DNA from 4 places in the Arthrobacter sp. NQ4 genome. Region 4 is predicted to be linked to each of the others. Evidence: riboswitches for the same ligand, from Rfam matches in the RefSeq annotation. Region 4 holds a riboswitch; each other region holds the start of a gene.

Region 1 (7,185 bases), on a different contig from region 4:
ACGGTCAGGGGACCGGCCGCGGCAGGCTCGACCACGAACTCCGTTCCGGGGACAAACCTGTCCTCCGGGGCGTCGGTCAACACCTGGACGGTGACTTCCCCGCGAATGCCGTGCGGCTTGCCAATCCGTGCCACCTGAAGCTGCATCTGTTCCTCTGTTCCGCGTTGTGGTGTTTCTACTGAAAGCACTTTGTTGTGAAAGAACTCCGGCCCCTCCACCTGGTGGTGGAGGGGCCGGAGCAAAAACTGGTATTGCCGAGCGCTCAGCGGCGACGGTCGGTGTCGACGACGTCGACCCGTACCGGTTCGCCGCCGGCCAGTGCAGCCACCACGGTGCGCAAAGCGCGCGCGGTGCGGCCCTGGCGGCCAATCACCCGTCCGAGGTCGTCCTGGTGAACGCGCACCTCGAGGGTGTCCCCGCGGCGGTTGCTCTTGGAACTGACCTTGACGTCGTCCGGGGAATCAACGATTCCGCGGACCAGGTGCTCGAGCGCTTCTGCCAGCAATCTACTCAGCCTCGGTGGTCTCAGCTTCGGCGTCGGCCGGGGCCTCGGCAGCGTCAGACTTGGAAGCCTTCTTGGTGATGGCTTCCGGGATGATGACCGAGCCCTTTTCCGGGGCAACGAAAGCTTCCTTCTCGACCTTGGTCTTGAGGGTGCCTTCCTGGCCCGGCAGGCCCTTGAACTTCTGCCAGTCACCGGTGATCTTCAGGATCGCGGCAACCTGCTCGGACGGCTGGGCGCCGACGGACAGCCAGTACTGTGCACGCTCGGAGTTGACCTCGATGAACGAGGGCTCTTCGGTGGGGTGGTACTTGCCGATTTCCTCGATGGCGCGGCCGTCACGCTTGGTGCGTGAGTCCGCGACGACGATGCGGTAGTACGGGGCGCGCATCTTGCCGAAGCGCTTAAGGCGAATCTTTACGGCCACTTTTGTGGTCACTCCTGTTTCAGAAAAGGGGTGAACCCGGCGTTCTGCACCCGTGGGGCGGGCCATACTTGCGGGCTCGAAGGACAAGATCCGGACGCGGAGAGAGGGGCCACGCAGATCGAGTACCTGTTTATTGTGCCAGATGAGCGCTGTTATTTCGACTTGGCGCTGCCGCCCGTGGCGCCGCAGGCAGCCCGAAGACTGCCTGCGGCCCGCAGGGCAGTTCCGAAAACGGGCCGGGAAGGGTCAGGCGGACCAGACGTACAGCCCGGTCCGTTCGGAATCGTCGATTCCGGCAGCAAGTTCCGCCAGCTGCTGCACGTACGTCCGCGCCTGGGCGGCATCAAACGGCATGTCCTCCTGGGCGGCCCATTGCTCCGCCACGTCGTCAAGGACGTTGCCTTCACCCTCGGTTTCATAGGTGAGCAGGTCGGCCAGGGCCCGGACCATTGCCGGCGGAACGGCAAGGAGCGAGTCGCTGGCGACATCGACCATGGTCAGCTCATAATCGGCCCCGCCCGCGTGGACGGCCGTCCCGGCAAGATCGCCGAGCTGCTCCACCTCGAAGTCGCTGATGCCCTGGATCCGCACGGCCTGGCCGGCAGCAGCGCCGTCCGCGGAGCCGCGTCCTTCATCAAGGAGGCCGGCGCGTTTCAGCGCGGCGTCATGGGTGGCGACAAAGATCTCGGTGAAGCCCATGGCTGGTGCCCTTCTTCCGTTGGCGGAGCTGCGCGCCGGGCGCTGCCTGCCGCCCGGCCGTACGGGATCAGCCTAGTAGCTGCGGGGCGGCCGGCGCACACCCGCGGTCCGCCCGCGCAGCGTGGCCCGGGGCGGGATTAATCAGCGGACGGCCACGCGGATCCGGTTCCGCCACGGGTCCTCGAACCTGAGTTCCGAACCGGTGTGGTGGGCGGGCACCCCGGCAACCTTCAGGCGGTCGGTCAGCGCCCCGACGTCGTCCCCTGACGGAACCTCGATGAGCACCTCACCCAGCCCAAGGGTGTCCTTGCGCGGACCTGCGCCGCGGCTGTTCCAGACGTTCATGGCCATGTGGTGGTGGTAGCGGCCTGCGGAGACGAACAGTGCCTGCCCGTGCCAACCCGCGGTCTTTTCGAAACCGAGCGTTCCCACATAGAAGTCGCGGGCGGTCTGCACATCGCCAACCTGGAGGTGGACGTGGCCTACGCCGGCCGCCGTCTGCCGCTGGCCTTCCAGGGACTCCTCGGTGAGGTACTGCTCAAGGTAGCGCTGCGGCGGGAGCGCCAGGCTGTCCATGACCACGTCGGTCCCGTTCCAGGACCAGTTGCTGCGGGGGCGGTCCCAGTACAGCTCGATGCCGTTGCCCTCGGGGTCGGTGAAGTAGAAGGCTTCGCTGACCAGGTGGTCGGCACTGCCCGTGAAGGCCCGCGGCTCGTACTGGGCAGCAGTGGCGACGGTCGCGGCCAGGGAGGCCTGGTCCTCGAAGAGCAGCGCGGTGTGGAACAGGCCCGCCTCTCCCCTGCCGGGAAGGTGCAGTCCGGGAGCCGGCGCAAGGTGGACCAACGGCCGGCCCAGGCGGCCAAGGTAGAGCCCGCCGTCCTGCTCCGCCACCACCTCAAGGCCCAGCGCACGCTGGTAGTAGTCGGTCATGACCTTCATGTCGCCCACTTTGAGCATCACGGTGCCCATGGCGAGGTCGGCAGGAAGAAGATCCTGGCTGCTGGCTGATGCGGTCATTGAAGGCTCCTTGCATTGGCGGCCGTCCCATTGGCGGCCTGTCACCTATTAAAATTACTTGAAGCTTCAATTTATTCCAAGCCCCCGTGAACCGTTTGTCAGCGAATGATCCGCCCGCCCAGCACCACGTGCTCCAGCGCCGTAATGGCCTTCGGTACAGCCCGCGGATCTTCCCGGCATACGACGACGTCGGCGCGGGCCCCCTCTTCCACTCCATCCGCTCCCAGCCAGCTGCGTGCTGCCCAGCAGGCGGAGTCGAGGGCCGCGTCCATGGGGAGGCCGGCGGCGTGCAGGGCGAGGATTTCGTCGGTGATCCTGCCGTGCCGGATCACGCTGCCGGCATCGGTGCCGGCAAAGATGCGCACACCCGCTGCGTGGGCTTCCGCCACCCGCTCGAGCCTGCGTTCCCATAAGGCGCGCATGTGGGCTGCATAGCGCGGGAATTTCGCGTCCGCCTGGGCCGCAATGTCGGGGAAGGTGGCGATATTGATGAGCGTGGGCACGATCGGTACGCCCTGCTCCACGAACCGGGGCAGGTGGCGGGACAGGAGCCCGGTGGCGTGCTCGACGCAGTCGATACCGGCGTCCAGCACCTGGTCCAGGGTGTCTTCGGCGAAGCAGTGCGCCGTCACCCTGGCGCCTTCGTCGTGCGCCGCCTGGACGGCATCGCGGACGACGGCGGCGGGAAACGACGGCGCCAGGTCACCGGCGCTGCGGTCAATCCAGTCACCCACCAGCTTGACCCAGCCGTCGCCGTCGCGCGCCTGCTTGCGGACGGCCTCCACGAGGCCGTCCGGTTCAACTTCCTCAGCGAAGCCGCGCAGGTAACGGCGCGTCCGGGCGATATGGCGCCCGGCACGGATCAACACCGGGAAGTCCCTGCCACCCTGCATCCAGCGGGTATCCGCCGGCGAGCCGGCATCCCGGACCAGGAGGGTTCCGGCGTTGAGGTCCGCCTGCGCCTGGTCCCTGGCGGCTGCGGGCTCCACGGGGCCCGCAGGGCCCAGGCCGATGTGGCAGTGGGCGTCCACGAAGCCCGGCAGGACCCAGCCGTCGAGTACCCGGCCGGGAGGAGTGTCCGGCTTGTTGAACGTGAGCCTTCCGTCCACCGACCAAAGTCCATGCCGCACCCGGTCCGGCGCGGTCAGGACGGGTCCACGGAAGTGGATGATGTCTGCCATGGGGCTCCTTTCGATGCCCGGTCAGGCTAGCACCGCAATTATGACAAGCCTGGTTCAGGGGCCTGTGGTAGCTTCGTTCCTGACCACACGGGTGCCCTTGCAGGGGCTGAGATCGGGCTGACGCAGCCTGCGACCGTTGAACCTGTCCGGGTAATGCCGGCGAAGGAAGTGAGTATTCCCTTGAGTACGCAAAACACGCAGTTGAACCCTGCCCTGCTGCCGTCCGCCGGGGAGCCCGGCGACACATCAGTTCCGCAGGTAACCCAGTCCCTGAAGTCCCATTCCCTCGCCTACCTTGCGGATGAGGCGTCCGGGATCCGGGTACCGGTGACGGAAATTTCCCTTGAACCATCACCCAACGGCCAGCCGAACGCACCCTTCCGGACCTACCGGACTGCCGGACCCGGCAGCGACCCCGTCCGCGGGCTGCAGCCCTTCCGCGCAGAGTGGATCGCCGCGCGCGGGGACACCGAACCCTACGGCGGCCGGGAGCGCAACCTGCTCGACGACGGCCGCTCGGCCGTGCGCCGCGGTGCTGCCTCCGCGGAGTGGAAGGGCGCACAGCCGGTGCCACGCCGCGCCGTCGACGGCCGGACGGTGACGCAGATGCACTATGCCCGGCAGGGAATCGTGACGCAGGAAATGCGCTTCGTGGCGCTGCGCGAAAACTGCGACGTTGAGCTGGTCCGCAGCGAGGTTGCTGCCGGCAGGGCCATCATCCCGAACAACATCAACCATCCGGAATCCGAGCCGATGATCATTGGCAAGGCTTTCCTGGTGAAGATCAACGCGAACATTGGCAACTCCGCGGTGACGAGTTCCATCGCGGAGGAGGTGGACAAGCTGCAGTGGGCCACCCAGTGGGGTGCCGACACCGTCATGGACCTCTCCACCGGCGACGACATCCACACCACGCGGGAGTGGATCATCCGCAACTCCCCCGTGCCGATCGGGACGGTGCCGATCTACCAGGCGCTGGAAAAGGTCAACGGCGAGGCCAACGCCCTCACGTGGGAGATCTTCCGCGACACCGTGATCGAACAGTGCGAGCAGGGTGTGGACTACATGACCATCCACGCCGGCGTGCTGCTCCGCTATGTCCCGCTGACGGCCAACCGGGTGACCGGCATCGTCTCGCGCGGCGGCTCCATCATGGCCGGCTGGTGCCTGGCCCACCACCAGGAGAACTTCCTGTACACGCACTTCGACGAGCTGTGTGAAATCTTCGCCAAATACGACGTCGCCTTCTCCCTGGGTGACGGCCTCCGCCCTGGTTCCACGGCGGACGCCAACGACGCCGCGCAGTTCGCGGAGCTGGACACGCTCGCCGAGCTGACGCAGCGGGCCTGGGGGTACGATGTCCAGGTGATGGTGGAGGGGCCCGGCCACGTTCCCTTCCACCTGGTCCGTGAGAATGTGGAACGGCAGCAGGAGCTGTGCAAGGGTGCGCCCTTCTATACCCTGGGCCCGCTGGTCACCGACATCGCTCCCGGCTACGACCACATCACGTCGGCAATCGGCGCCACCGAGATTGCCAGGTACGGGACCGCCATGCTCTGCTACGTCACGCCAAAGGAACACCTGGGCCTGCCCAACAAGGACGACGTCAAGACGGGTGTCATCACCTACAAGATCGCGGCGCACGCGGCGGATCTGGCCAAGGGCCACCCGGGGGCGCACGAACGGGACGACGCCCTGTCCAAGGCACGGTTCGAATTCCGCTGGCGCGACCAGTTCGCCCTGTCCCTGGATCCTGTGACCGCGGAGGCGTTCCACGACGAGACGCTTCCCGCTGAACCGGCCAAGACGGCGCACTTCTGTTCCATGTGCGGCCCCAAGTTCTGCTCCATGCGGATCAGCCAGGACATCCGTGACGAATACGGGTCGGCAGACTCGCAGGCGGCACTGGCGGACATGGCATCCGGCATGCGGGAGAAGAGCCAGGAGTTCCTGGCCAAGGGCGGCAAGGTGTACCTGCCGGAACCGACGGTCGCTGCCGGCAGCTAGGACGCCCGGGCGGGCTGGCTTCGGCTGACCCCGCTGATGAACTGGCGGATGGCCCGGTCCCCGTCCAGGGAGTCCTGGGGCCGGTGCCCTCCCGCGGCAACGCGGTGCAGGGCACCGGTCTCCCTGAGGTACCCGGCAATTTCCTCATAAAGCGGCTCCCAGCCACCGGTCAGGACCAGCGTGGGGACACCGGGAACAATATGCAGCGGCGCATCCCAGGACGGCGCCTGAAGGCGCAGCCTGCGGGCGGAGCGTTTTTCCTCGATGGTGGCCGGCTGCTGGAGGTCGGTGGCGTAGACGCGGCGGACGAATTCGCGCTGGAAGTCGTCGTCACTGAGCTGGTGGCGGACGTCGAAAAGCGGCTGCATCAGGCTGATATGCGCGGCCGTGGCCGGCAGTTCCGCCGTCAGCGACAGGCAGGCCGGTTCCACCAGGGTCAGGGAAAAGACCAGGTCGGGACGTTCCACCGCGGCCATCATGGCGGGGATCGCCCCCTGGGAGTGCGCCACCACATGTCCGCCGGCGGCCCCGCGGCCATCGTCGGCAAGCGACCTTAGGATGATCGCGGTGTCTTCCGTGAAGGAGGATTCCAGCGGCTCCGCGGCGGAATCGTAGCCGTGCCTGCGGAGGAACAAGGCATCATAGGCAAGTCCCATGCCGTGCTGGCGGGGCCATGCGGCGGCGCCAAAGGTACCGGCGCCGTGCACGAACACTACCCTCTGCTTGAACATATCCCAACCCTATTCCACGGTGCCGGCATCCCAACGAAAAAGCGCCAGGTGTCGTCTTGAGCGGTCAAAACGGCACCTGGCGCTTCCCGATGTTGGGGAACTGCTACTTGCCCATGAACTTGTCGAAGCCCTTGGGAAGGTTCAGCTGGGACGGGTCAAAGTCGCCGCCCTGCTGGCCGAAGGCCGCGCCGGTGGGCAGTGCCTTGGCAGCGTTGGCCCGGCGGGCCTCGGCCTCCTTGCGCTCCTGCGCAGCCTTGGCCGGGTTTCCCGACTTCGGCTTCTTTTTCGGCGCGTTCTTGGCGTTCTTGCGCGCACCGCCGCCGGCTCCGGGCAGGCCGGGCATCCCGGGCATTCCCGGCATGCCGCCCTGCGCCATCTTCTTCATCATCTTCTGGGCCTGGGCGAAGCGCTCCAGCAGGCCATTGACCTCGGAGACGTGGACACCGGAACCACGGGCGATGCGGGCGCGCCGTGAGCCGTTGATGATCTTGGGGGCCAGCCGCTCGTGGGGGGTCATGGACCGGACGATCGCCTCGACGCGGTCAATCTCCCGCTCGTCGAACTGTTCGAGCTGCTGCCGGATGTTCTGCGCGCCCGGCATCATCATGAGCATCTTCTTCA
Region 2 (7,185 bases), on a different contig from region 4:
GGGTACGTTCCGTAGATGCCGGCCGGGCCGGCTGTGGGCCAGCGGTTCCAGGCCTGGGTGCGGTAGCTTTCGAAGCCGGTGGGGACGCCGTTCCAGAACGGCGAGTTCGCGCTCAGCGCCGTGAGGACAGCCAGTTTGTCGCGGATGCGGTCCAGGACCGCCACCCCTTCCTCCGGCGATTCGATGAAGGTGTGGACGTGGAAACCGCAGGTGAGCTGTTCCTGGGCGGTGAGGCCGAAGCGCTCCAGCATCCTGGCATAGCGCGGGTCGGGTGTGGTGTGGCTGGGCGATGCCACGGGTGAGGTGGCCAGCGCCGCCACCCTGGCTCCGTGCTTCCGGGCTGCCTGGTCGGCCAGCGCCCGGCCTGCCCGGATCTGCTCCAGCAGGCCGCCGTACTCCCGGCACGGCCGGGTCTGCGTCTCGATCTGCTCAAGCTTGAGCTCGGCACTCAGGCCCATCTCGTCGTCGTAATCCGCCTGGTTGCCGGCATGGCGGCCATCCAGGTCCACGGGAAGATCGTCGGCTGCGACGCGGTGGCTGGCGAGGAGGGCGTCGGCCAGGGCAAGCGGCTCCCCGGACTCCGGATCAACGATCAGGAGTTCTTCCTCTACGCCAAATGTACGCATACGAATATTCTGCGGCAGCGGGCGGCCATTGGAACCGTGGCCCGCCGTTCATGACGAAGCGTGAATGGGTCAGTCCTGGAAGTACTCCACCTTGGCGCCGATGGTGTTCAGCCGCTCCGCCAGGTCCTCGTAACCACGCTCGATCACATAGATGTTCCGCAGCTCGGACACACCCCGCGCTGCGAGCATGGCCAGCAGGAGGCAGGCGGCAGGCCGGAGCGCGGGCGGGCAGCCCACCTCGGCGGCGCGCCACTTGGTGGGTCCGTTGACGTAGATCCGGTGCGGGTCCAGGAGCTGCACCTGCGCGCCGAGCCGGTTCAGCTCCGTCAGGTAGATGGCGCGGTTCTCGTACACCCAGTCGTGGATCATGGTCTGGCCGTGGGCGTTCGCAGCAATGACGGCGAAGAACGGCAGGTTGTCGATATTCAGCCCGGGGAACGGCATGGGGTGGATCTTGTCCTCCGGGGCACGCAGCTCGGAGGGTTTGGTGGTCACGTCCACCAGGCGGGTGCGGCCGTTGCGGGCCATGTACTCGCCCGAAATCTCCAGCTTCTGCCCCATCTGGCCCAGAGTGGCCAGTTCGATCTCCATGAATTCGATGGGCACCCGGCGCACGGTGACTTCGGAGTTGGTGACGATGCCGGCCGTGATGAGGCTCATGGCCTCGATGGGATCCTCGGAGGGGAAGTATTCAATCTCGGCGTCGATTTCCGGCTGCCCGGTGATCTTCAACGTGGTGGTGCCCACGCCTTCAATGGTGACGCCGAGCATCTGCAGGTAGAAGCACAGGTCCTGCACCATGTAGTTGGGGCTGGCGTTGCGGATCACGGTTGTTCCGGCGCGGTGCGCCGCGGCCATGATCGCATTTTCGGTGACGGTGTCCCCGCGTTCGGTGAGGACGAAGGAGCGGTCCCGGGTATCGGCGGGCGGCGCCTGCACGGTGTAGAAACCTGCGGTGGCCTCCACTGACAGGTCGAACTCGCGCAGTGCCTGCATGTGGGGTTCCACGGTCCGGGTGCCCAGGTCGCAGCCGCCGGCGTAGGGAAGCCGGTACTCACGGGACTCATCCAGCAGGGGGCCCAGCAGCATGATGACGCTGCGGGTCCGGCGTGCCGCGTCCACGTCCATGGCGTCCAGGTCCAGGACGGCAGGGCGGCGCAGGCGGAGATCCGTGTCATTGAGCCAGGTGCACTCGACACCGATGCTGGTCAGGACCTCGACGATGCGGTTGACTTCCTCGATCCGGGCCAGGCGCCGGAGCACTGTGGTGCCCCTGTTGATCAGGCTGGCGCACAGCAGGGCGACGCCGGCGTTCTTGCTGCTGTTGACGTCGACGGCTCCGGAGAGGGTGCGGCCGCCTTCCACCCGCAGGTGGGTCATCTGCGGCTTGGCCACGTTCACGATGCTGCGGTCAAAGATGTTTTCCAGCCGCTGGATCATTTTCAGGCTCAGGTTCTGCTTGCCCTGTTCCATCCGGGCCACGGCGCTCTGGCTGGTGCCAAGTTCGGCGGCCAACTGCCCCTGGGTCCACCCTTTCTCGCTCCGGGCGTCCCTCAGCATGGCGGCAACGTGTTCAGCGGTCTCCTGGATCATACCGCGAATATATCATAAATGAGTTATCCAGCCTTCGTGGCAGCTACCCGCGGGCGCGGAAGGGGGCTCCAGGAGGGCGGTACCCATTCGGTGCGATAGGGAGCCCCTGCCTGTCCCCCGGGCGGGTGGCTTAACTCCCCAGCCACACCATATTCCAGGTACCGGCCGTAACAGCTGCGAAAAGGGCGAGTCCGGCCACCAGGACGCCGCCTGCCACCACCCAGAGGTCCAGCGGGCTGAAGGTGGACACCCGGGCCCAGGTCCGCCGGCCGCCTCCGAAACCCCTCGCCTCCATGGTGACGGCGAGCCTCGATGCACGGCGGATGGCCTGGACCAGCAGCCCGAAACTTTGCCCGAGCGTCGCCGTCACCCGCTGCCCCAGGCTGCCCCGGGCGCCTACGCCGCGGGCACGCCGCGCCATCCCGATGGTCTGCCATTCCTCGGCCATGAGCCCCACCAAGCGCATCGCAGCCAGGGTTCCCAGGACGAACCGGTGCGGCAGGCGCGCCTTCTGCGCGAGCGCGTCGGCGAGGTCGGTGGGATCGGTGCAGCTCATCAGGAGCACCGCCGGGAGGGCGATCGCAAAACCGCGCAGCAGGAATCCTATGCCGAGCTGGAGGGAACCCTCGCTCATGGTCCAGATGCCGGCGTCGAGCAGGATCCTGCCGCTGTCCGGTGCCAGGATGGCGGTGCTCCAGCCTCCCACGGCAGCGGCGAGGATCAGCGGCCAGCCGCGCTGCCACAGCAGGGACAAGGTGAGGCCTGCCAGGGGAAACAGCAGAAGTTCGAACACCAGGGCCACGGACGCGGACACCCAGTCGATGGACAGCGCCAGGACGGCCGTGATGAGCAGGACGGCCGCGAACTTGCTCAAGGGGTTGGCGCGGGCCAGGAGGGCGTGGTTGCCGCTCAAGGTGAGTTGCTGCCTCATGGCGCCACCGCTTCCGCCACGGCCATCCGCAGTTCCGCCCCGCCGAGCGCCTCCGTGAATTCGGCATCATGGGTCACGGCTACCACCGCGGTGCCGGCATCAAGGAGCTCGGACAGGAACGATGCCAGCTCGGCCCAGGTATTGGCATCCTGGCCGAACGTGGGCTCGTCCAGGATCAGCACCTGGGGGCTGGCGGCCAGGACGGTGGCCACGGACAACCGCCGCTTCTCACCGCCGGAGAGCGTATAGGGGTTGGCGTCCACCAGCTGGGTAAGGCGCAGCCGCTCCAGCAGTTCCTCAACGCGGTCCTCGCCGTGCCCCAGGTGCCGGGGGCCGAAGAGCAGCTCGTCAAGCACCTTTCCGGTGACGAACTGGTGCTCCGGCTCCTGGAACACCGTGCCCACCCGCGAAATCAGCTGCTCGGCCTTCCACTTGTACGGATCGATGCCGGCACCGCGGCTGAGGTCCAGCGTCGCGGACACTTTTCCGGACACCGGCTCAAGCAGCCCTGCGAGGGTCAGCGCGAACGTGGACTTGCCGGCACCGTTGGCGCCGGTGATGGCAAGGGCCTGCCCGGCACGGACCTGCGCGGCCACGCCTTCCTGGACCGGGACCGGCGGGATCTTCCGGAAGCCTTTGCGGCGGGGGCGTTCGCGGGAGACGCCCAGCTGCTCTGCGGCCAGCAGGAGGCTGCCTGCACCGGGAGCCGGGACGGCGGCGCGGGCGCGTGTGGCCGGCACATACCCGGGCACCCACACGCCGGCAGCGGCCAGCATGGTCCGCGCCTCCGTAAGGACTCGGTCCGGCGGCCCGTCCAGGAGCACTGCAGGATCCGCGGCGGAGCCGGGCTGCAGGACCACGATCCGGTCCACGAGGTCCTTCCAGACGGACACCCGGTGCTCCACCACCACCAGCGTCGCCCCGGTTTTGTCCAGGGAACGGGCCACGGCGTCGCGGACCTCCAGCACGCCGTCCGGGTCCAGGTTGGCGGTGGGCTCGTCCAGCAGGATCAGTCCGGGACGCATCGCCAGGATGCCCGCCAGCGCCAGGCGCTGCTTTTGGCCGCCGGAGAGGGCCGACGTCGGGTGGTCCAGCGGGAGGTGGGCGAGCCCGACGTCGGCAAGTGCCTCGTGAACGCGCGGCCAGATGGCGTCGCGGGGCACCGCAAGGTTTTCGGCGCCGAAGGCGACGTCGTCCCCCACCCGCGACAGGACCACCTGGGTCTCCGGGTCCTGCTGCATGAGACCGGCGCGGCCGCGCCGTGCCCGGGGCGGGGCTCCGTCAACCAGCAGCGAACCGGACTCGTCGGCGTCGCCTGCCTCGCCGTCGTCGTTTATGTCTCCCAGGACGCCGGCAAGGGCGTGCAGCAGCGTGGACTTCCCGGCGCCGGAGGGCCCCAGCAGGAGCACCCGCTCCCCGGGGGCGATGTCCAGGTCAAGGCCGTGGACGGCGGGCTTGGCCCGTCCGGCATGCCGCCATCCCCAGCCGCGGGCGGCGATGGCGGCAGGCTGGACCGTGCCGGAGGCGTCCTGGGAGGGTGCCATCAGGAGAAGACAGGCTCCGTGGCAGCCTTACGGGACGCGAAGGAGCTCAGCACGCCGGTGCGGGCCAGGCCGCGGGTGGCAAGCCAGGACAAAGCGCCCGCCAGGATGGCCCCGGAAAGGGTGGTCAGCACGATGTAGGCGAGCTTGTCCGCGCCGGAGTACGCAATGTTCCAGCCCCACGGGGCAAACGAGTCATTCAGGCCGCAGAAGAACCCTGCCGCGGCGCCGGCCAGCAGCGATACAGGCAGGTTGAACTTGCGGTAGACGACGATCGCGAAAATGATTTCCGCGCCCAGGCCCTGGATGAAACCCGAGAACAGGACCGAGGCGCCGTACTGGGAACCCATCAGCAGTTCGCCGGTGGCGGCTACGGTCTCGCAGAACAGGGCGGCTCCGGGCTTGCGGATGATGAGCATGCCCAGCACCCCGGGAATCATCCAGCCGCCCGCCAGCAGTCCGGTCAGGGGCGGGTAGGCGGCGTTCATGGGGGCGGACAGTGCGGCGGCCCCCTGGTCCCATGCCCAGAAAATGACGCCGCCCGCGATGGCCACCAGGGCGGCGACGACGATGTCCACGACGCGCCAGGACTTACTGGTGGTCTTCTTGATTGCTGCAGTACTCATGTGATCCTCCTGGGAAACAGGAGGGGAAAGTGGACCCGGCTGCCGGCCTGTGGCCGTGCATCCGCGACACTTTGAGAACTCGACTCCCTTGCGCCGGTACTAACCGGATCAGGTTCGAGGGTCTGCGGCTGTCCGCACTCTCAGCGCCCACCTGCGGTGCCCGGCCTGCGCCAGGATGCCCGACGGCGGCGCTCCCCTGTCGTTTTTAGTGTTGCTTTGTGGTTGGGTAACGCTGTTCATTTCGCCCAGTTGGGCGTGGTCAAGTTTACACCTGGCAGGAGTAGATTGAGGGCCATGACCGCCAATCCACCGGATGTGACCGGGTTCGATCCTGATTCCAGCGACGCCCAGCCGGAGGGCTCACTGGAGGCGCAGATTGCCCGCATCGAGGCGGAGGTCCGGGAGCTCCAGTTCCCCGGCTTCTCGCTGGACGATGCGTTGAACCTTGGCCTGCTCCTCGTTGAACTGGGCAAGGAGCGGTCGTTGCCCATCGCCATCGACATCGCCAAGGGTGAGCAGGTGCTGTTCCATGTCGCACTTCCTGGCGCCACGCCTGACAACGGCCACTGGATCCGGGCCAAGCAGCGCACTGCCCTCCGGTACGAGGTGCCCTCCCTCCTGGTGGGACTGCGTGGCCGGCTGGGCGGCGGCCGGATCGAGGACAACGCCTGGTTCGACCAGTCCCGCTATGCGGCACACGGGGGCGCGTTTCCGATCCACGTCACGGGCGTTGGGGTGGTGGCTTCCGTGGCGGTGTCCGGACTGCCGCAGCTGCAGGACCACGAACTGGTGGTTGAGGCACTGCGCGACATCCTGGGGTCGGCGCTGGACGAGTAGCGCCGGCCAACCAGCCCTGGCTGACCAGGCGCAGCGGGACAAGCACCCGTACATGCCAGGCGGCAGCAGGCTGCTTAGCTTTCATTAGTAATCATGCTTACTATGTTGTCCCCGGGGTACAACCACCACAGGGAATGGGAGCACCTTCGGCGTCCCTTCCCGGAACCGGCGCGGCAACCAAGGAGCACCATGAGAATCCCGGACACCAGAGGCCCCATCAGCAGCGCCCTCTTTGCGGCCCTGTCCAAGGCCCCTGATGCAGCCACGCCCGAGCTGGACGGGCTGCACCGGCTGGTCGCGGGGCAGGTGGCCCGAACCGGTGACATCATCGCCGACGAAGACATCCAGCTGTCCCTCTTTTGCCTCTACGAACTGCATTATTCGGGCCTGGACGGGGTCAGCGACGCCTGGGAGTGGGAACCGGCCCTGATCAGGGTCCGGCGCCTGATCGAGGAACCCTTCGAAGCCGCCCTTCGTGCCGCCGCACGCCAGGCCGCCGGTGACGCCGACCTGCCCGCCGGGATTGCCATGACCAGCGATGCCGTTGCCGACGTCCTTTTTGGCCTCGCCGGTATGGACACCGGTCCCAGCGTTTCCCGCTTTGTCGCACGGAAGGCAAGCCTGGAGCAGCTCAAAGAGTTCTTGATCCACAAGTCCGTGTACCAGTTGAAGGAAGCGGATCCGCACACCTGGGCCATTCCGCGGCTCACCGGCCGGGCGAAGGCTGCCCTCGTGGAAATCCAGGCGGACGAATACGGCGGCGGCAGGCCGGAACGGATGCACAGCGCGCTGTTTGCCCGGACCATGCGCGGGCTGGGCCTGGACGACAGGTACGGCGCGTACGTCGACACCATCCCGGCCGTCTCCCTCGCATCCGTGAACCTCATGTCGCTGTGCGGCCTGAACCGGCGGCTCCGCGGGGCAATCACCGGCCACCTGGCCATCTACGAAATGACTTCATCCCAGCCCAACCGTTTCTACGGCAACGGATTCCGCCGGCTCGGTTTCGCCGCGGATGTCACCCACTACTT
Region 3 (7,185 bases), on a different contig from region 4:
TAATGCGGTTAAAAGAACAGTGGAGCGGACCCTCAGGCCCGCTCCACCGCTTCAGAACTGGTTGTTACTCTGCAGCTGCAGCAGCAACGATGTTGACGACGCGACGACCGCGGCGGGTGCCGAACTCAACGGCGCCCGGGGTCAGTGCGAACAGCGTGTCGTCGCCGCCACGGCCAACGCCGGCGCCCGGGTGGAAGTGGGTGCCACGCTGGCGGACGATGATCTCGCCTGCGGAAACTACCTGGCCGCCGAAGCGCTTGACGCCGAGGTACTGAGCGTTGGAATCGCGACCGTTGCGAGTGGAGCTCGCGCCCTTTTTATGTGCCATCTGAAATGCCTGCCTCTAAATTCTGGGGAATCTGTTGAAATACCTGAACAGTAACCGGTGGTTACTTGATGCCGGTGATCTTGACCTTGGTCAGTTCCTGGCGGTGACCCTGGCGCTTCTTGTAGCCGGTCTTGTTCTTGAACTTCTGGATGACAATCTTAGGACCACGCAGGTCCTGGAGGATTTCAGCCGTAACAGTTACCTTGGCCAGGTCAGCGGCGGCGGAGGTGACCTTGTCACCATCAACCAGGAGCAGTGCGGGCAGCTCGATGGTGCTGCCGGCTCCACCGGCGACGCGGTTCAGGGTAACGAAGTCTCCAACGGAAACCTTCTCTTGGCGGCCGCCTGCGCGGACAATCGCGTACACCACTTGGGAACTCACTTCTCTCGACGTTTATTACAAAATTTGCGTGCGGAACCGACTCGGAAAAGCCAGGGTTCTCGCTGTGCCTCAACGCCGTGGGGTCATAACCCAAGTGTTGGCGTAAGCACCGAAGATCCAGAATACGCTAAATCCATCTACGGCCGCAAATGAGGCTGGTTCCGGCGGCCCGGCTGTGGTAGTAACCACACCCCGACAAGCTGCACCGCAACCATGCCCCTCCATAATAGCGGCGGTGCTGCCCGCAGGGGTCAGGCATGCAGCCTCGGCGCGTCGAAGAATTCCACTTCCAGGCGGCAGGACTGCCTGAAGGCGGTCACCATCGCCGCCTGTTCATGGTCGGAGGCCTTCCGCCCTGCCGCGTCCACGATGGCGATGGCCCGCCGGGTGGCTTCGGCGAAGCCCTCGTCGGCGTAGGTCCGGAGCCAGGCTGCGTAGGCGTGGCCGTCAGGCGCTCCCGAGGCGAGGAACTGGGCGTGCAGCTTTTCCCCTACCTCGGCGTAGAGCCAGAAACAGGGCAGAACAGCGGCGGCCAGGACGGCGTAACTTCCCGACGCCGACGCTGCAGTGAGGTGGTCCACGTAGGCCTTGGTGACGGGGCCAAGTCCGCCCTGGGCAGGGCGGGTGCTGAGCCATGAGCGGTGCAGCTCCGACTCCACCTCCAGGCATTGCTGCGAGGAACCGGCCCAGAACAGCTGCTCCGCTTCGGAGGGGGCCAGGGCACTGGCCCGGGCGAGGACGCGGGAGTAGCCGTTCAGGTACAGGGCATCCTGCGCCAGGTAGTAGGCAAAGTCCTTCTCAGCAAGGTCTCCGGAGGCCAGGCCGCGGATGAAGTCCAGGGCGTAGATGTCCGCCACGTCCTGCTGGGCTTCCGTCCACAGCCGGGCAGCGAAAGCGCCTTCCGCGGGGGCCGGCCGCACATGGTGGAAATGGTGCACGGGGCCGTTGCCCTGGCCCACCTCAAGCTGCTCCGAGTTCTCAAGGGCGCCGGCCAGCCATGGCTTGACCGTCAGGAGCGATGCCTCCCAGTCCCCAAGGCGTGCCTGGACGGTGGCCATCGCGGAGGACAGGGAGCAGCCGGTGCCATGGCTGTTGCGGGTGGAAATTCGTTTGCCGTGCACTTCCACCACTTCCTGGGACAGGAGGCCGGCCGTGTTGACCAGCGCGTCCGGGCAGTCTGCACCCGCGAGGTGGCCACCCTTGACCAGCACGGTGGCTCCGGTGGCTTCGGCAAGGCGCCTTCCCTGGTCCAGCGCCGCCGGCCAGGTCCCGGCAGGGTCCCCGCCCACCAGCATGGCAAGCTCCGGGAGGTTGGGAGTGATGAGGTGCGCCAGGGGCAGCAGTTCGCGGAGGGCAGCCTCCGCGGATTCCTTCAGCAGCCGGTCACCACTGGTGGCCACCATCACGGGGTCGAGGACCACGACGGCGGGGCGCACCTTCTCCAGCCAATGCCGGACAGTGCGGATGACGCTCTCGTCGCCCAGCATGCCGATCTTGACCGCGTCGATGGAGATATCGTCGCTGACCGCGTCCAGTTGTTCGGCGAGGAAAGCGGCCGGAGGAACGTGGACAGCCTGCACGCCACGGGTGTTCTGTGCCGTCAGGGCGGTGATGGCAGCCATACCGTATCCGCCGTGGGCGGCAATGCTTTTGAGGTCGGCCTGGATGCCGGCGCCACCGGACGGGTCGGAGCCCGCGATCGAGAGGACCCGCGGGACGTCCCGGCCCGGGGGCAGCGCGGTGGGAACGCCGGAGGCAGCAGGAAGGGGCATGGAAAGGGTCGAAGACAAGAGACATCCCTTCGCCGGTACTAGCCGGACAGGTTCAACGGGTCTGGATCTCAGCCGGCCTTCTGCGCGGCACCCCGTGTCGGTTTCCACCCTAGCCCGTAGGCCGCACCAGGAGGAAAGGATGACAGCCCTCGGGTCAAGGAAACAACAACCTCGCAGCAGCAGGAATCCCCGCCACACGGCCGATTCCCACGGCGCTTCCCGGGTGAATCGTCCGCAGGACGGGGATTCCTTACTGCGTGGCCGTTTGGCCGGTAACTCCTGCGCCTAGAGCTCCGAGGCAGGCACACCCACGCCGAGGATGATGGGTTCCTCGGGCGCCTTGCCCGGTTCCGCCGGTGCCTGCTGGGGCTTCACGGGTTCGGGAGCCTTGGCCGCGTGCGAATGGCCTGCGCCTGCCGCCTGGACGTTTTCGTGATGCTGGACGGCGGTCTCGTTGGCGGCACCCTGGGCACGGCTGGCGGCACGGTGGCGCCGCGGCCTGCGCTGCCGCGACTGCTCCAGCGTGTGGTCGGAGTAGTCCTTTCCGGCTGCAGCTTCCGTTGCGGCGGCGCGGGCTTCCGCTCCCCCGCCGTCGTGCTGCCGTTCCGGCGCCGCAGCCTCCGGCACCTTCACGGCCTCGGCGGTCTTGGCAGGCGCGTTCTCCACAGGGGAAGCCGGCTGCCCAAGGTGGGCGAACGCTTCCGCGAGCCGGTCCAGGGTGAGGGCGGGCAGGGGATGCTGTTCCTCAGCATGCTCCACGAACGGAAGCGGGACTTCCTCGCCTCCGAACGTCAGGACAGCCGCAGGACGTGCCGGGGCATCGGCGTCGTGCTTCTCCTCGACGGGCGCCGGCGCAGGCTCCACGGAAGGCACCTGCCGGGCTGCCGCCACCTCATCGTCATGCAGGTGGGCAGCGTGGGCCGCAGCGGCAATGTTCGCCAGGGCAAGCCTGGTGGCCTCCGCCTTGGCGTGCCGCTCGGCGTCCGACGGGTCCGGCTGGACCGTGTGCACGTGGACGGCAGGTGCCGGGGCCGCTTCGGGCTGCTGCCCGCCGCGTCCGCGCCGCCGCTTGCGTTCAGTACGCACGCCGGGCTGGGTATTGTCGTTCCGCTGCCCTTCCGGACGGGCTTCCGCGTGGGCTTCGGGCCGGTTGTCGGTGCGCTGGACGTGGTGCTCGGCGGCAACGATGTTGGCGCGGCGGTGCTCCACGGGATCGTCGTGGGTCACAACGCCACGGCCGGCGCAGGCCTCGCACTGTTCGCCGAAGACTTCCAGCAGTCCGGTGCCCATGCGCTTGCGGGTCATCTGGACCAGGCCAAGCGAGGTGACCTCGGCCACCTGGTGCTTGGTCCGGTCACGGCCCAGGCACTCCACCAGTCGGCGCAGGACCAGGTCGCGGTTGGATTCGAGCACCATGTCGATGAAGTCGATCACGATGATGCCGCCGATGTCGCGCAGCCTCAGCTGGCGCACCACTTCCTCGGCTGCCTCAAGGTTGTTCTTGGTGACGGTCTCCTCAAGGTTGCCGCCGCTGCCGGTGAACTTGCCCGTGTTGACGTCCACCACGGTCATCGCCTCGGTACGGTCGATCACCAGGGAGCCGCCGGAGGGCAGGAAGACCTTCCGTTCAAGCGCCTTGTGGATCTGCTCGTCGATGCGCCAGGCGGCGAAGATGTCCTGGTCCTTGGTCCACTTCTCAAGGCGGCCCACAAGGTCCGGCGCCACATAGGTGACGTAGGCCTCGATGGTGTCCCAGGCTTCCTCACCGGAAACGATGAGCTTGGAGAAGTCCTCGTTGAAGACGTCGCGGACCACCTTGATGGTCAGATCGGGTTCGCCGTAGAGCAGCTCGGGAGCCAGGATCTTGGTGGACGTGGACTGGCTTTCGATGCCCTCCCACTGGGCGCGAAGCCGGTTGATGTCGTGCGTCAGCTCTTCCTCGGAAGCGCCCTCGGCCGCGGTACGGACAATCACACCGGCGTGCTCCGGCAGGCGGTCCTTGAGGATGCGCTTGAGCCGGTTGCGTTCGACGTCGGGCAGCTTGCGGGAGATGCCGGTCATGGAACCGCCGGGTACGTACACCAGGTAGCGGCCGGGCAGGGAGATCTGGCTGGTGAGGCGGGCACCCTTGTGGCCCACCGGGTCCTTGGTCACCTGGACCAGGACGGTGTCACCGGACTTCAGCGCGTTTTCGATGCGCCGCTGCTTGCCCTCCAGGTTGACGGCCTCCCAGTTGACCTCGCCCGCGTACAGGACGGCGTTGCGGCCGCGCCCGATGTCCACGAATGCGGCTTCCATGGACGGCAGCACGTTCTGGACCTTGCCCAGGTACACGTTGCCGATCAGCGAGTCCTGCTGCGTCTTGGACACGAAGTGTTCGGCCAGGACACCGTCTTCGAGGACGGCGATCTGGATTCTGTCGTCGCGCTGGCGGACGATCATCTGCCGGTCCACGGACTCCCGGCGCGCCAGGAACTCGGCCTCGGTAATGACCGTGCGGCGGCGGCCGGTGTCACGGGATTCGCGGCGGCGCTGCTTCTTGGCCTCCAGGCGGGTGGAGCCCTTAACGCTGGTCACGCGGTTGCTCACGGGTGCTTCACTGACGGCGCGCGGCGCACGGACCCTGGTCACCGTGTTGGGCGGGTCGTCATCCCCGCCGCCCGTGAGTTCAAGGTCCTGGTCCCCGCGGCGGCGGCGGCGCCGGCGGCGGGAGGTTACACCGTCCTCCAGCTGGCCGGCGGTATCCTCGTCAGCCTCGTCCTCGGCGTCAGCCTCAGCGCTGCCGTCCTCGTTGTCCTCTTCCGTCCTGTCGCCGATGCGGCTGCGGCCCCTGCGGCCACGGCTGCGGCGCCGGCGGCGGCTGGAGGAATCGTCGGTGTCTTCGGTCTCTTCCTCTTCAGGCTCCTCCGCGACGGGCGCGGCGGGCCGGACCACGGTGCTGAGGTCCGGTGCCTGGAAGAGCACGGACGTCGGCGACGCCGGTTCCAGGAAGAGGGAGCCAAACGGGCTGGCGGCGGCGCCGCCGTCCTTCGTTCCGGCGGCGTCAGGCGCCTGCTCCTGCCGGGCGGCCTCCGGTGCGGCGGCAGCTGCGGGCGCGGCGGCGGGTTCCTGGGCGGCGGGCTCCTGCGCCTGCTCCACGTTCTGCGCGGCGGCCTGGTCCGCGGCTTCGGGCACCACGGCTTCGGGCCCGGCCGGTTCCGGCGCCACTTCGGCGGCGGCTGCGGAGGCCGCTTCCGGGGCGGAAACCGGCGACGCAGCCTTGCGGGTAGCTACCCGACGGCGGCGGACCGGCTTGGTTTCGGCGTCTGCCGTTGTGTCCGGGGCAGGAACGGCAGCGGCGCTTTCATCAGCTGCACCCGACGCGGTGGCGGGGGTGCCACTGGGGGCAGCGGCGGCCGGTTCCGCTTCGGCGGCGAAAGCGGGCAACGGTTCTGCTGCGTCCGCCTTCTTCCGGGACAGGGTGCGCCGGGCGGGAGCCTTGGCCGCTGTGGTGGCCTCTTCAGTGCCGGCTTCTTCAGCGGCGGGTGCTTCGGCAACTTCCGGTGCCGTGCTCACGGCATCCGTGGGGGCGTCCCCGGCCCTGGAAGCCGCCTTGCGGCGGGTCCGCGGAGCCCTCTTGGGGGCAGCAGCGCCGGCAGCCACTGCTTCGTCGTTAACGGCCAGCTCTTGATCATTGTCCATATGTGGCAACACTCCTGCCCCTGACGTACCGCCACATCCGGCACCCATTGGGGCACATATTGTCAACACCCGCAGGCATTGACAGAAGTCAAGTGGATACTCCCAGGTTCGCACCGTCATTGGGGTGCGGCAGCCCGTGGGAGCCGGTGGATGTTCTGAAAACCCGTTGTTCTGCGTGCCACAACCAGGTGCCGCCCAATGGAGTCGCGGGTGTGCCGGAAGAATCCAAAGCCTGCCCTGCTCATCATTGGCGGTCTTGGGAACAAACCACCGGACCGGAGTCCGAATGTGGATCGGCTTCCAGCCACGTTCATTCTCTCATACCCGCGCTGGATCGCCGCGGAAGCGGGCGTTGCTGTTCCCGTTGCTGTGTGGTGGGTCCAGCCACCGGCGTTACAATCAGGCACAGGAGCACCGGACGAAAAGGACGCAACACCCATGCCCAGCATCTCCCCCGTCAGCGCCCATGAAGAGGAACGCGCCGCCGATCCGCAGACCAGCGCCGCCGGCAGCATCCCGCGCATGGCCCGGAACCGGCCCTTCGGCTGGCTGCTGGTCATCACCGGAATCGTCGGCTGGCTTGCCTCCGGGACCCTGGTCCTGGAAAAACTCGAAGTGCTCAAGGACCCCAACCACACCACCGTGTGCGACGTGAATCCCTGGATCTCCTGCGGCCAGGTCATGCAGACCTGGCAAAGTTCGCTGTTCGGCTTCCCCAACATGTTCATCGGGATCGTGGCCTTCGCCATCACCATCACGGTGGGCATGGCCCTGCTGTCCGGGGCGACCTTCGCCCGCTGGTACTGGCTGGGACTGCAGGTGGGCGTCACGCTCGGCTTCGCGTTCGTCGTTTGGCTGTGGTCCCAGGCTCTGTACGCCATCCACATCCTGTGCCCGTTCTGCATGATCGTCTGGGCGGCCATGATCCCGCTTTTCGTGTGGACAACCATCCGGAACATCACGGCCGGTGTCATTCCCATGCCTGCAGGTGCAGCCCGGGTCCTGGGTGATTCCGGCTGGAT
Region 4 (7,185 bases):
GCCGCGGGCGGCAACGTCGGTGGCCACCAGGACATCGACCTTGTTGTTGCGGAAGGCGCGCAGCGCCTGTTCGCGGGCGCCCTGGCCCAGGTCGCCGTGGATGGCGGCGGCGGCGAACCCGCGGTCCACCAGTTCCTCGGCCACCTTGGCGGCGGTGCGCTTGGTCTTGGTGAAGATAATGGTCCGCCCGCGGCCGCGGGCCTGCAGGATGCGTGCCACCACTTCGGTCTTGTCCATGCTGTGCGCACGGTAGATCAGCTGGCGGATGTCGCGCTTGGTCAGGCCCTCGTCCTCCGGATCCGCGGCGCGGATGTGCGTGGGCTGGGTCATGTACCGGCGGGCCATGGCGATGACCGGCCCGGGCATCGTGGCGGAGAACAGCAGGGTCTGGCGGACGGCGGGCGTTGCCGCGATCAGCGTCTCCACGTCCGGCAGGAAGCCCAGGTCCAGCATTTCGTCGGCTTCGTCCAGCACCACGATCTTGACGTTCTTCAGGCTCAGGTGCTTCTGCTTGAAAAGGTCGATCAGCCGGCCGGGGGTTCCCACCACTACCTCGACGCCCTGCTTGAGGGCTTCGACCTGCGGCTCGTAGGCGCGGCCGCCGTAGATGGTGGCGATCCTGGCGTTGCGCTTCCGCGATGCCGTCACCAGGTCCCCGGCCACCTGAACGGCCAGTTCGCGGGTGGGAACAATGACCAGGGCCTGCGGTGCGCCGGGCACGGCCAGCTTGGCGTAGCCGGGATCATCCTGCCCGATCACGCGCTGCAGCGCCGGAATGCCGAAGCCCAGGGTCTTGCCGGTACCGGTCTTGGCCTGGCCGATGATGTCGTGTCCGCCCAGGGCGACCGGCAGGGTCATGGCCTGGATGGGGAAGGGGTGGGTGATGCCGGCGTCGGCCAGGGATTCGACGATGTCTGCGCGGACGTTGTAGTCGGCGAAGGACTTCTCCGCGATCTCGTGCGGCGTCTCGTCGGAGATGATGGTTTCTTCCGGCTCGATGGTTTCCGTGCCGGACTCATCGCTCAGGAGCTGGTGGGTATGCAATTCACTCACAGGGGAGTTTCCTTATTCATTTGGGCAATGGCGCTGCCTGCTCAACGGGCCGGCCAAAGCTGGCCGCTCCGGAGCACGCTCAGGCGCGCAAGCGATTCCAGTGGAAGCCGATCGCGGGCTATCTAAATGCTGGCACTGGTGACCAACGGGTACATCTCAAGATCGCGTAGGGGCGGGCTTGTTGGTTTCAAATCAAGGAAATCAACGACCGGGCATCCAGTTCTACCCCTCCAGTCTAGCCGTACAGGCGCGGAAACACGGTTTCGGCCCGCCCAGGCGGCCCGCCGGCCCGTCAGGAAACGAGTTCGAAGTGGATCTGCCGGGTGGTGATGTCGGAGGAAACCAGCCGGACGCGGACCTTGGTGCCGGACTCCAGTTCGCCCGCGCAGCGTGCAGTCACCGCAGGTTCGGCGATCTGGATGATCCCCGAACTTCCGTTCCCGTTGCCGTTGCCGTTCTTCCCGTTCCCGTTTCCATTCTTGCCATTCCCGTTGCCGTTTCCGTTCTGCGGCTTGGATCCGGAAATGACGATCGCATCAAACTCCTGCCCGATGTGGTTCAGCAGCAGCGCCGCTTCCACGGTGTCCAGGGCCAGGCGTTCCATGCGGGAGGCCAGCTGGTCCGATCCCGCCATGATGCCCGGGAGCAGCGGCAGGGCCTCCCGCGCCCAGCCAGGAACGTCGCCGCCGTTGCTCAGGGCCTCGCAAATGACCAGCACGAAGCGGTCCACCAGGCGGCGCAGCGGCGCGGTGGTGTGGGCATAGGCTGCGCCGATGGCCGACTGGATGCCGTCTTCCGGGACAGTGCCGTCGAAAGCTGTGTAGGACGCGCCACGGAACAGCATGCCGGCTGAGTGCATGATGGCCAGCTGCCGCGGATCGGTGGGATCGAGGGACCGGAGGTACTCGCCGTAGCTGACCTCCCCGTCCCATGGCCTGCCCAGCACCTCGGTCTGCAGCCGGAAATGCCGCAGGGACCGTTCATCCGGGGCAGGCATGGTGCGCAGGATGCCCACTTTGCCCTCCAGCATCAGCTGCGCGGCGGCCATTCCGGTCATCAGCGAAATCTGTGCATTCCAGTCCTCCACGGGAAGCTGCGGAACAGCGTCGATCCGGTAGCCGCCGTCGGGCAACTGGACGATCTCCTGCTCAGGCATGTTCAGGCTGGCGCCCCCGCGTGCCCGTTCCAGCGCCACCCGCTTCAGTCCCACCTCGCGGAGGAGGCCCAGTACGGGGGAGGCAGTCCCGGCGTCGAGATCGGCCTGGGCGCCTTTGTAGCTGAGCTTGTCACGGCTGATGACCCGCGCCCTCCGGACGCCCACGGACAGCACTGTCGCGTCGCCGTCGAGCGTGAAGTCCCAGACGAAAGCCGAACACTCCTGGCCGGGCAGCAGGCTTCCGGCGCCCTCGCTGATCACCTCGGGGTGCAGCGGGATCCGGCCGTCCGGGGCGTAGAACGTCTGTCCGCGGCGCCGCGTCTCGGCGTCCAGCGGGCCGCCCGGAGCAACAAACGCCGGAACGTCGGCGATGGCGTACATAACCCGGTAGCCGTTTCCGTCCGGTTCGATGAACACTGCCTGGTCCAGGTCCGTGGACGACGCCGGATCGATGGTCACGAATCCGACGGCGGTCAGGTCGTAGGACGGCAGTTTCAGCGCGGCGACGGCGGCGCGGGCGTCTTCCACTGCTTCGGCGGGGTACGGTCCCGGCAGTTCAAGTTCCGTCCGCAGCAGGCCCAGCGCCTCTTCCAGGGCGTTCTTGTGGTCATGGACGTTGGGGGCCAACCGATGATGTGACACAAAAATCAGCGTATCCCCAAGTCCCGGAATTAAGCAGGCTCAGGAGCCGGTGCCGTCCAGCGCGTCGAGAAGGGAGGCGGCGGCGGCTGCGGGGTCGGGTGCTTCGGTGATGGCGCGGACCACCACGATCCTGCCGGCACCGGCCTCCACCACGTCACGGACGTTTCCGTGGTCGATGCCGCCGATGGCAAACCATGGCACGGGATCTCCGGCCTGCCGGGAGGCTTCGGCGGCATATGCCACCAGTTCAGGGCCGACGGCGGCCCTGCCGGGTTTGGTGGGCGTGGCCCAGACCGGACCCACACAGAAGTAGTCCAGCCCGGACGGCCCCACCGTTGCGGCCAAAGCGGCGTCCACCTGGTCAGTGGTGTGGCTGGAGAGCCCAATGGCCGCGTTGCCGTTGACCAGCGTCCGCGCTGCCGGCAGCGGAAGGTCCTTCTGGCCGATGTGGAACACCGGCGCCCCGGACAGCACGGCGATGTCCGCACGGTCGTTGACGGCCCACAGCCGGCCATGGCGTACCGCTGTTTCCTTCAGGACCGCCAGGAGGTCCAGTTCCTCTGCGGCTTCGATGGTCTTGTCGCGCAGCTGGATGATGTCCACGCCGCCGGCAAACGCGGCGTCAACGAAGTCCGCGAAATCGCCGCGCGCAGTCCGTGCGTCGGTGCAGAGGTACAGGCGCGCTGCCTTGAGGGCGTCAATGTGGCCGGCGTTGGCAACTTCGGCGGGGAGGGCAGCGGAGGCTGGGGCGTGGGGGCCGGCGGGCAGGGATGAGGCGGACACATTCATGCCTGCAAGCCTAGTTCCTCTAAACTGGGCTGGTACTGCGGGAGCCCGCGGCAGCTGTCATAAAGCGCCGGGCTGAGAGGGCGTCAGAGCCGACCGCTTGACCTGATCCGGTTAATGCCGGCGTAGGGAAGGAACCACATGCGCAACCCCGTTGACAGTCTCCCCGGGCCCGAAGGCGCCAGCGCAAACTCCACTGTCCGGGCCGACGTCGCCGTCATCGGCGGGGGAGTGGTGGGCCACGGCATCGCCTGGGAGGCGCAGCGTTCCGGACGCTCCGTTGCCCTGATCGACGACGCACCCGGAAACGGTGCCAGCTGGGCCGCCGCGGGCATGCTGGCCCCGGTCAGCGAACTGCACTACCAGGAGGAGGACCTCCTGGAACTGATGCTTGAGGCGTCGTCCCGCTGGCCAGGGTTCGCCGCGGGGATCGCCGGCGCGACGGGGGCGGATTGCGGATACCTGACGACGCCGACACTCGCCGTGGGTGCCGACGCCGCGGACCGCCGCGCGCTGATGGACCTCCGCGCGGTACAACAGGCCAACGGACTGGGGGTGGAGCCCCTGGCCGTGCGCGAAGCCCGCAAACGCGAGCCGCTCCTCAGCCCCGCCATCGCCTGTGCCCTGGACACACCCGCGGACCACCAAGTGGACCCCCGGCGCCTGGTGGCGGCCCTGCGGCTGGCCCTCGCGGGCGTTGCACTGACGTCCCCGGAGCTGGCCGCCGCGGGCGCGGTGGACGGGTATGCCGTGCCGGACCGGGCCACCGGCCTGCTGTGGGAGGGCGGAACGGTTGCCGGTGCCAGCCTCGCCGGCGGCGGCACCGTCCTGGCAACGGAAACCATCGTGGCCAACGGCCTGCAGGCAGGGGACCTTGGCGGCCTGCCCGACGGCCTCGACCTGCCACTGCGCCCAGTCCACGGGGACATACTCCGTCTCGCCGTTCCGCAGCACCTCCAGCCCCTGGTGACCTCCACGGTTCGTGGGCTGGTGCACGGAGTCCCCGTCTACATCGTCCCCCGGCAGGACGGGACCGTGGTGATCGGGGCAACCCAGCGCGAGGACGCGCTCTCCGATGCCGTGAGCGCCGGAGGCGTCTACCAGCTGCTGCGGGACGCTCAGGCGCTGGTGCCCGCCGTCGCTGAACTGGAACTGCTCGAGTGCACCGCCCGGGCCCGCCCCGGTACCCCCGACAACGCGCCCCTGCTGGGCCGCGTGCCGGTGGATCCGGGGTCCGGAAACCCTGCCGCCGGGCATGTCCCGGGACTCATCATCGCCACCGGGTTCTTCCGGCACGGCGTCCTGCTCACCCCCGCCGCAGCCGCCATCTGCACGGCACTGCTGGACGGGACATCAGATTCCCGCTGGTCGCCCTTCAGCCCGGAGCGGTTCTCCCGGCCGGCGGCAGCCGCCACCACACCCCACATCAAGGAGACAGCGTGAACATCACCCTGAACGGAAACACGCACGAGGTGGCCGACGGCGCCTCCATCACCACGCTCGTCAGCCAGGTCACCGGACGCCCGCTGGCACCCAACGGACAGGCAACGGACGGCGGGAAACTGGGCGTCGCCGTCGCACATAATGCCCAGGTGGTGCCGCGCAGCCAGTGGTTCGCCACCGCGCTCGCCGAGGGCGACGATATTGAACTTGTCACTGCAGTACAGGGAGGCTGACGCCATGACCGAAACCAGCACCATCAACCCCGCCGGAAACGCGGGCGCAGCCGACGCCCTGGTGATTGACGGCGTCGCCCTCGGATCCCGGCTCATCATGGGCACGGGCGGGGCACCAAGCCTGGACGGCCTGGGCGCAGCGCTGCTGGCCTCCGGCACCGCCCTGACCACGGTGGCCATGCGCCGGTACTCCACTGCTGAAACCGGTTCGCTGTTCCAGCTGCTGGTGGACCATGGGATCCGCGTGCTGCCCAACACGGCCGGCTGCTTCACGGCCAGGGATGCGGTCCTGACCGCCGAACTGGCGCGGGAGGCCCTGGAGACCGACTGGGTGAAACTGGAGGTCATCGCCGACGAGCAGACCCTCCTGCCGGACGCCGTGGAACTCGTGGACGCCACGGAGCAGCTGGTCAACCGCGGGTTCAAGGTCTTCGCCTACACGAATGACGACCCCGTGCTTGCGTTGCGGCTGGAGAACCTCGGCGCCACCGCCGTCATGCCGCTGGGCGCCCCGATCGGCACCGGACTGGGGATCCTGAACCCGCACAACATCGAGCTGATCGTTTCCCGCGCGTCGGTGCCGGTGGTCTTGGATGCAGGCATCGGCACGGCGTCAGACGCCGCGCTGGCCATGGAGCTGGGCTGCGACGCCGTCCTGCTGGCCACGGCAGTGACGCGTGCCCAGAACCCCGCGCTCATGGGCGAGGCATTCAAGCACGCAGTGATCGCCGGCAGGATGGCCAGGGCCGCCGGGCGCATCCCGCGCCGGGAGCACGCCCTTGCCTCCTCCGCAATGGAGGGCCGGGCGGAGTTCCTCTGACCTCCTGATACAGGTGTGGCCACCGCCCGGATGGGTGGTGGCCACACGCGTATGTACTGCCCTGCCGGCGGTCAGCGCCGCAGAATAACAGTCAGGCGTTCCGTGTCACGGCGGGCGCGGGTACGGCCCAGGTAGACGACGGCGGCGATGGCCGCAGCTACTCCCAGGACCATGGGCAGGACCCACGGAAGCCAGGTGGTCCCCGGCAGGTAGCCGAAGCCCGCAGTGATCAGGATGATCCAGGCCAGCGCCGCAACACCCGCGGCAACACCGGCAGGAACTGCCGCACCGTATTTGGCATGCCGCTTGTCATTGGCCCAGACGACGAAGCCGGCGGCGACGGTTGCCAGCACCACGATGGTCAGCGAAAGCATGGATCTCCTTGGGAAACTGCGGTGGCCCGGGGACGGGCAGAGGGTGAAACGGGCCGGACTAGAACTGGCCGAAACCTACGCGCCGGACCTCCTCGGCACCAATTTCCACGTAAGCCAGTGCGTTGCCCGGAACAATGATCAGGCGTCCTTTGTCATCCTTCAGGCGCAGTTCGCTGCCCTCATTAATGGCTTCGCCAACAACCTTGGCCACCGTCTCCGCATCCTGGGTTGATTCCAGCACGATTTCGCGGCCAACGTTTTGAACGCCGATCTTAATTTCCAAGGGGGCCTCCCAGCCTGTGAAAGTACTCGTGTTTCTCAACGAGGTGTTGTCTTATTTGTAGTCTAGGACTCTTTGGGGAAGCGAGAGATTCCGCGCCAAGCTAAACGGTAGATGAGGTCGCTGGCCACATCGAGGTCCAGGTTGCCGTCCGTTTCCAGCCAGTACCGGGCGCTGACCTGCGCCATTCCGGCCAGGCCGCGGCCCAGCAGTTCCGCTTCCAGGTGGGGGAGCTTGGTGTCCTCCGCAATGACCCGGGCAATGGCGTCGGCGAAGGTCCGGTTGAACGTTTCCAGCCGCGAGCTCACATCGGGATCATTAATAAGGTCGGACTCGAACACCAGGCGGTGGGCCTGGTCGTCATTGGCGATGAAGTGGAAGTAGGCGCGCATGACAGC

Evidence for each region. A riboswitch is a leader RNA that binds a small molecule or an ion and turns the genes downstream of it on or off. The one in region 4 is predicted to bind thiamine pyrophosphate.
Region 1: linked by a shared signal. The riboswitch ahead of thiC (phosphomethylpyrimidine synthase ThiC) and the one ahead of PUN51_RS00570 (FAD-dependent oxidoreductase) in region 4 are both predicted to bind thiamine pyrophosphate.
Region 2: linked by a shared signal. The riboswitch ahead of PUN51_RS08895 (ECF transporter S component) and the one ahead of PUN51_RS00570 (FAD-dependent oxidoreductase) in region 4 are both predicted to bind thiamine pyrophosphate.
Region 3: linked by a shared signal. The riboswitch ahead of thiD (bifunctional hydroxymethylpyrimidine kinase/phosphomethylpyrimidine kinase) and the one ahead of PUN51_RS00570 (FAD-dependent oxidoreductase) in region 4 are both predicted to bind thiamine pyrophosphate.

Annotation. Positions count from the first base shown of each region.
Region 1 is NZ_JARETC010000007.1:202,875-210,059, reverse strand. It holds gene rimM (ribosome maturation factor RimM) at 1-146, opposite strand, end outside; gene PUN51_RS13815 (RNA-binding protein) at 263-505, opposite strand; gene rpsP (30S ribosomal protein S16) at 507-929, opposite strand; gene PUN51_RS13805 (hypothetical protein) at 1,176-1,628, opposite strand; gene PUN51_RS13800 (VOC family protein) at 1,770-2,645, opposite strand; gene PUN51_RS13795 (amidohydrolase family protein) at 2,744-3,826, opposite strand; TPP riboswitch at 3,904-4,011, shown strand; gene thiC (phosphomethylpyrimidine synthase ThiC) at 4,007-5,833, shown strand; gene PUN51_RS13785 (alpha/beta hydrolase) at 5,830-6,564, opposite strand; gene ffh (signal recognition particle protein) at 6,668-7,185, opposite strand, start outside.
Region 2 is NZ_JARETC010000004.1:75,244-82,428, reverse strand. It holds gene PUN51_RS08915 (glutamate--cysteine ligase 2) at 1-626, opposite strand, end outside; gene PUN51_RS08910 (UDP-N-acetylglucosamine 1-carboxyvinyltransferase) at 696-2,219, opposite strand; gene PUN51_RS08905 (energy-coupling factor transporter transmembrane component T family protein) at 2,350-3,150, opposite strand; gene PUN51_RS08900 (ABC transporter ATP-binding protein) at 3,147-4,694, opposite strand; gene PUN51_RS08895 (ECF transporter S component) at 4,694-5,317, opposite strand; TPP riboswitch at 5,385-5,525, opposite strand; gene PUN51_RS08890 (heme-degrading domain-containing protein) at 5,612-6,154, shown strand; gene PUN51_RS08885 (iron-containing redox enzyme family protein) at 6,344-7,185, shown strand, end outside.
Region 3 is NZ_JARETC010000002.1:489,188-496,372, forward strand. It holds gene rpmA (50S ribosomal protein L27) at 65-328, opposite strand; gene rplU (50S ribosomal protein L21) at 390-698, opposite strand; gene thiD (bifunctional hydroxymethylpyrimidine kinase/phosphomethylpyrimidine kinase) at 962-2,482, opposite strand; TPP riboswitch at 2,490-2,587, opposite strand; gene PUN51_RS06125 (Rne/Rng family ribonuclease) at 2,768-6,163, opposite strand; gene PUN51_RS06130 (vitamin K epoxide reductase family protein) at 6,602-7,185, shown strand, end outside.
Region 4 is NZ_JARETC010000001.1:130,781-137,965, reverse strand. It holds gene PUN51_RS00585 (DEAD/DEAH box helicase) at 1-1,053, opposite strand, end outside; gene PUN51_RS00580 (RNB domain-containing ribonuclease) at 1,346-2,851, opposite strand; gene thiE (thiamine phosphate synthase) at 2,891-3,640, opposite strand; TPP riboswitch at 3,668-3,786, shown strand; gene PUN51_RS00570 (FAD-dependent oxidoreductase) at 3,779-5,080, shown strand; gene thiS (sulfur carrier protein ThiS) at 5,077-5,313, shown strand; gene PUN51_RS00560 (thiazole synthase) at 5,318-6,133, shown strand; gene PUN51_RS00555 (hypothetical protein) at 6,205-6,507, opposite strand; gene PUN51_RS00550 (DUF3107 domain-containing protein) at 6,566-6,790, opposite strand; gene PUN51_RS00545 (TetR/AcrR family transcriptional regulator) at 6,853-7,185, opposite strand, start outside.